DNA from 3 places in the Pseudodesulfovibrio nedwellii genome. Region 3 is predicted to be linked to each of the others. Evidence: predicted binding sites of a transcription regulator. Region 3 holds the regulator's gene; each other region holds the start of a gene.
The links. Region 3 encodes sigma-54, which starts transcription at its own class of promoters, with help from an activator protein. Its sites were predicted from a motif close to CTGGCACGGNNNNTGCTT; they were not measured.

Region 1 (2,207 bases), 1.0 Mb from region 3:
AGTTTCGGGAAACCGGAACCATCCTTGATGGTCTCAGCAATCTCAGCGAGGAAACGCTCGGGAGAGTTGGAATGAATACGAGTTGCGAGGTCAGGGTAATTCAACGGGAACTCACGCTTGGACTCAAGGAACAAGTAAGTAAGTTCGTTGGTTGCATCATCACCGTCCGGGGTCTGTCCACCGATAGTGACAGCTTCCCAATGAGCATAACCTTCATTGAATTCGTTGCCTGTAGGGTTGATGTACAGATCAATGAACTGAGCCATTTCGACCCACATATTTTCCAGAAGTTCCTTGGCCTGTTCGGGAGTCAAAATGCCGGCCTTAATATCCTGCTCGTAGAAAGGAAGCAGGTACTGATCCATGCGACCGTTGGAGATGATGGCGGAAGCCTTCTGCTCAATACGGGAGAACATCTGAACGAACCATTGGGACTGAATAGCATCGCGGAAGTCTTTTGCAGGTTCGGCAGGCATGCGTTCACAACGGTCTGCCATTGCAAGCAGTTCGGCCTTGCGGATCTTATCGGTCTCAGCTTCTGCCTGCTCGCGGGCGAGGTCGGCGTGACGACGTGCCCAGAGGACAATAGCATCGCAGATGATAACCATGGCTTCATAGAAAGGACGTTTTTCCCAAGTCTGAACAGGACTTTCAGCGTCCAGCTCAGCCATTTTTTCAAGAGCTTCGCGTTTGATGTCGTTGAAGCCGCGCTTCAGGACCTTGTCGTAGTCATGTACCCACTGGAGAGCGGAACGGTAAGAAGACGTCTCGGAAACAACAAATTTGGACTTCAAGCCATGGTCGTCGTCGTAGGTGACACCGCGCAGGTCGTCAGGCATGGCGCCGTTCAGGTGCTCATGGTAGGTCTTGCCTTCCCAGTAAGGAGCGATCTCGTTGACAACGATGTCTACTTCTTCAGGGGTAATCTTGAAGGGACTCTTTTCGCGCTTGTCCAGATCCTTGAGGATGGAGTAAAAATCACCATCGATTTCAGGGTACAGGATGCCGTAACGACCCAGCTTACCGGAACGACCGGCGATGAGGGATTTAGGGGTGATGTATACGGACATCTTCTCAGCGCAGTTTTTCAACGCCTTGGCCCAACGCAAAACGAGGGGCTGACCTTCGGTCTTCTTCATGGATTCGGTAAAAAAGCGGGCGCGTTCGATATCAATAAACGGGGTGGTCATATGAAAGGAATCAAGCATTTCGTATACGCGTTCACGGCCCTCTCGGGTATCAACGCTATTCGCGATACGCTCTTCCTGTGGGGAAAGACAGCAGTCATAGTTCGTCATGATGGTTCTCCTGGTGAATGAAATTGTGTTAAACTCAATATTTTTTTGCCAATGTTGTGTTAAATCCATGCGCTCAAAACGCTATTCACCATGAGCAACTACAGTGCCAAACGCGTAACGTGTTGATTTTTAAAGATTATCTTCTATACCCTCATTATCTCCCCCCCCTTGAGAAAAAAAGCACTTGTGTTGTACCCATACAACAATCTGCTCAAATCAAGATAAATATCAATAGTTTATTAACACTGTTGCACTGTTGCACAGCGTGATGAATTGCAACCAAATGCGAAGATAAGTATGCGACCGAAAGACCTGAGGGAATTTTAATGAACAAAAAAAACGTCTGGTGCATATATTTTATGTAATGGGCTGGTAAATCGGGACGTGAATATTGTCACAGAAAGATAAAAGAGAGTCTGAACAGACAAGAAAGCAGCCGTGCATGGCATCACGCTTGCTATTTACGGAACAATCTCATGCACACAAATATAAGGAGAATACACCGTGCAAATAATTGATTTCCGTTTCCGTCCCAACACGCAGGCAACCATTGACGGCTTTACCAACAGCACCATGTTTAAAGGCATGTTTGCCAAGATCGATTTGACACATCTGGTGGCACAGGAAGTCCCGGAAGTTGTCGAAATGATCAAAAAGCACAACGTTGTAAAGGCCGTCATCACCGGCCGTGACTGCTCCATGACCTACGATGCTGCTGCTAACAACGAAGGCGTCATCTCTTTTGTAAAAGACTTCCCGGAAATTTTTCTTGGCTTCATGGGTGTTGACCCTCACAAAGGAATGAACGGCATTTATGAATTGACGCGCCAAATTACTGAAGAAGGAATGCACGGTGCAGCCATCGACCCGTATCTGGCAAAAATTTTTGTCAATGACGCCAAGTACTAC
Region 2 (2,207 bases), 1.6 Mb from region 3:
AATCCATCTTCACTAAACGTACTGGGTGTCCACGCCCCAAGACTCGTGCCGCCGCTCGCAACAGTTGGGTCCAAAGAATAAGCGGCCTGTCCCACCAGTATGCCCTGATCATTGAAAGTTAGGACTCCGACACCGGCTAACCCTGCGGAAGAGGTGCCATAGGCACTGGAACCGTCAGACTCGGAAGGCATCGCCACAAGATATTCCCAATAGCTGTATCCCGGCACGGCGTTCGAAAGATTGTTGGCACTGACGGGGTCAAAATAAACCGTCATTTCGTGCCCGCCACCTTCTTCATCATATACGGTGATACTTGAAGAATACTCAGGCAAATCTCCACCGAATGGAGTGGAGGCATTACTCTGAGTGGTATTGTACGCCTGAAGCATGGAAAACATCGGATTGTTGGAATCGGTAAAAAGATCGGCAGCGGAATGATTCAGGTTCGTAACCATTTCCACAGATGACGTTGCAAGCGGTTCGGAACGAACTAGACGAGCTGGTTCCCCGTCCACTATGACATCTTCATATGGAAGCTGTATGTCGGAAACACCTGCTGCCACTTCGCCTGTTTCGCGATCAATGGCATACCCTTGCAGACGGTAATCATGAGCATTCACAAGATAAGCTTCATTATTAAAACGAAATGCTCCGGCACGGGTATAATTTGAGGCCCCGGCAGTCGCACCGTTCACGTTGCGTACGCCAAAGAACCCCTGCCCGGAAATGGCAAGATCTGTGGACGTATCGGTGTTCTCCAACGCCCCAGGTTTGAAGATAGTCCTGATTTCGGACACCCCTACACCCTTGCCTATTTGGCTCATGGCATAACTGCCCGATTGGTTCTGAGAACCACTCGTTCCGAGCTGCTGACTCATGAGCGTCCCGAACTGAACGTCTGCTCGTTTATAGCCAGTGGTACTAACGTTGGCGAGGTTGTTGGCCACCACCTGCATACTGGCATTGTGGGCGACCACCCCGGTAGCCCCAACATACATACTACTAAAACTCATACTTCCTCCAATCCGGTCTCTGCCGAATATGGTGGGAACCTCCAGGAGACCCATTCCCGGAAAAAAATTCCCGATTCCTTCTCTCCAGAGGAATGAGCAAGGTGTATGCCATATGAATTCAGTTGTTATTTCAACGCGAAAGCCATGAAAAGGAGTAGGCATATCGTTCCCCTGCCCCATATTTCCCTGAATTACCTACACACAAAAGAAGAACCCGAGCCAACCATGTTTCCCCTTGCCACCCACACGCCTCCCGCGTAGTCTAGCTCGACTTTATAAAAGAGTGACATCAACCAAACAATGGAGACAAAGAATATGAAACGGATGATTACCCTGCTTCTGGCTGCAACCCTCTGCCTCGGCCTGATGGCCTGCAACCAGCAGGAAACCTCGGTCAAGATCGGCGTCGTAGACGAAGCAGCCGCCTTCAAAGACAACAAGGTCGCTCAAGGCGCCATGGCATACCTCAAGGAAGTTGGTACGCCGTTGCAGACCAAGGCTGAAACCGCTTACAAAGCCATGCAGGAAAACCAGAGCGAAGAAACCGTGGCAGCGTACAAACTGGCCATGGGCGAATTGCAGAACACCATGGGCACTGAGCAGCAACGCGTTGTCGGCTTGGTGGAAAAAGAATTCAGCAATGCATTGGAAGCTTACCGCGCCGAAAAAGGCCTGGAAGTCATCCTGAGCAAGCAGTCCGTCATCGCTTCCAGCGATACTGTCGACATCACCAGCGACATTGTTGCTGCCATGGACGGCGTGACCGTTGACTTCACCAAACCCGAAGCTCCGGCCGCACCAGAAGAAGCCAAGGCCGAAACAGTCGCCCCGGAAGAAGTTAAGGCTGAAGAGACCAAACCCGCTGAATAAGAAAACTCTCATTCAAGAATAAAGGCCTGTCCACGCTGTGGACAGGCCTTCTGTTTTTTCTTCAACAAAAGTCTTTATCTATCAGCCTTAAACTCTCTCAATAAGATATATACCTGCTTCAAAAGACTAACAAAAGTTGCAAGCATCACACGCACTGAATCCAGTTTTCCTTCACGAGCAGCCAATTCCATATCAAAGGCAAGCTCGGACAAAGCATCTGTACGAACCACGCCGCACATGCCCTTGAGCGAATGTGCCATTTTCGAAGTCGTGACAGCGTCATTCGCATCCAACGCTTCAAGAAGGGATTGCATTCTTAGCGGA
Region 3 (2,207 bases):
TTCACCATTACCAAGCTCGCAGATCAGGCTGCCATGTATCTGTCTGGTGGAGAACGACGGCGTCTTGAAATAGCCCGTGCGCTTATACTTGATCCTCAATTTATTCTTTTGGATGAACCCTTTGCCGGTATTGATCCTATTGCTGTTATCGACATTCAGGAGATCATTTCCGTGCTGAAAAGCATGGGGATTGGTATTTTGATTTCAGACCATAATGTTCGAGAAACACTCAATATTTGTGACAGAGCGTACCTCGTTTACGAAGGCAATGTCATTCTTGAGGGTTCCCCCGAAGAAATCGTTCAGAACAGTCGTGCCCGTCAAATTTATCTGGGTGAAGATTTCCGACTGTAAGTACTAATTACTTAACTTTCATGCATTCGCGATTTACAGGGTTCCTAAAGGTTGGTACACTTTTTTCATGCGACTTTCACAGTGCTATATCGTTAATAGTAACGGCATGTTATAACAATGTCCTTGCTTCGTTATCGCAGGTGTGACATACTCAAAACAGAATTATAAAGGTATGGCCGGAAAAGAATTCAAACCGGTAGTGTGAACGAGATCATATTAGCCTTTCGAGATATACATTATGGGATTGGAACTCAGACAACAACTCAAGCTTTCTCAACAACTGGTTATGACTCCACAGTTGCAGCAGGCAATAAAACTGCTGCAACTTTCACGTCTTGAGTTGCTTGAAACTGTTCAGCAAGAACTTATGGAAAATCCTTTTCTTGAAGAAAAGGAAACAGAAGCAGATGTTTCTGAACCTGCCGAAGTCCTTACTGAATCTCAAGCTGAGGAAGAACTGGTCCGCAATGCCGATTGGGAAAATTATCTCGGCGAATTTTCAAGCACTTCAAAGCAGGCGACCGGACGAGATTCAGAAATCCCGGAAGAGGGCATGTCCTTTGAGGCCCGCCTTGCTTCCAAGCCATCCCTTGAAGGGCACATCAATTGGCAGATGCGTCTTTCCAATTTTTCCGAACTCGAAATTGCTATTGGTGAAATAGTTCTCGGAAATGTTGATTCAAATGGGTATTTGCAAGCTTCTATCGAAGAGCTTCAATCAATGGTTCAGGCTTCGGATGCAGAAATTGAATCCACTATTAAGCGTATTCAGCGCCTCGATCCGGTAGGAATCGCCGCACGAGATCCACAAGAATGTTTGCTCGTTCAGATGGACGTTCTTGGCTATGATGATCCTATTCTTGTTTCATTAGTTACCGATCATCTGGAAGATCTGGAAAAGAATCGGTACAAGCCATTGGCCCGCAAGTTTAAGATTTCTATGGAAGAGCTCAAAGAATATCTGGACATGATGCAGACTCTTGATCCCATGCCCGGGACAAATTTTTCAAGTACTGAGCCTCATTACGTCAGTCCGGATGTCTTCGTTTATAAATATGGTGAAGATTTTGTCATCATCCTTAATGAAGATGGGTTACCTCGTTTGCAGATGAATGCTTTTTATATGGACTCCATGAAAGGTGCTGCCAATAAGGAAAAAGAATATTTTCAGGAAAAGATGCGATCTGCCGCATGGCTTATGAAAAGTCTGTACCAGCGTCAGAGAACATTGTATAAAGTAGTTGAGAGTATTGTCGGCTTTCAGAGAAACTTTTTTGAAGAAGGTGTGACAAAGCTCAAACCCCTGATCCTCAAGGAGGTAGCCGAGGACATTGAGATGCATGAATCCACGGTGAGCCGTATTACAACCAGTAAATATGTCTCAACTCCACATGGTATTTTTGAATTGAAGTTTTTCTTCAACTCAGCCTTGGATTTGAACGATGGTTCGCAGGTGGGTTCAGAGAGCGTCAAAGCGCTCATCAAGAGAATGATTGCAGATGAAGACACGAAAAAACCGCTCAGTGATGAACGGATAGGCGAAATACTTCAAGATGAACTTGATGTGAATATCGCTCGACGTACTGTCGCAAAATACCGTTCCGCCATGGGTATCCCGTCTTCATCAAAACGCAAGCAGTATTTTTAATCCTGTTTGCCGCACTCACAACCAGGAGGCAACGTATGAACATTAGCTTCACTTTCAAGAACTTTGAGCCGTCCGATCATCTCAAGGGATACGCTAAGAAGCGTTTTGAAAAAGTAGCAAGATACGTTTCCGATTCGGAGGCCGATCTCCAGGTAAATCTGTTGGTCGACAAATTTCGCCATAAGGCGGACGTTCTTTTGAATTC

Region 1: a site for sigma-54 is predicted at 1,391-1,408, ahead of hpsG ((2S)-3-sulfopropanediol dehydratase). Genes of this name have one in related genera too.
Region 2: a site for sigma-54 is predicted at 1,108-1,125, ahead of SYK_RS10605 (flagellar hook protein FlgE). Genes of this name have one in related genera too.

Annotation. Positions count from the first base shown of each region.
Region 1 covers NZ_AP026709.1:1,715,148-1,717,354, forward strand. Annotated here, with positions in the region: gene hpsG ((2S)-3-sulfopropanediol dehydratase) at 1-1,298, opposite strand, end outside; gene SYK_RS08040 (amidohydrolase family protein) at 1,803-2,207, shown strand, end outside.
Region 2 covers NZ_AP026709.1:2,257,960-2,260,166, forward strand. Annotated here, with positions in the region: gene SYK_RS10605 (flagellar hook protein FlgE) at 1-1,013, opposite strand, end outside; gene SYK_RS10610 (OmpH family outer membrane protein) at 1,329-1,883, shown strand; gene SYK_RS10615 (Hpt domain-containing protein) at 1,958-2,207, opposite strand, start outside.
Region 3 covers NZ_AP026709.1:690,620-692,826, reverse strand. Annotated here, with positions in the region: gene lptB (LPS export ABC transporter ATP-binding protein) at 1-354, shown strand, start outside; gene rpoN (RNA polymerase factor sigma-54) at 593-2,002, shown strand; gene hpf (ribosome hibernation-promoting factor, HPF/YfiA family) at 2,038-2,207, shown strand, end outside.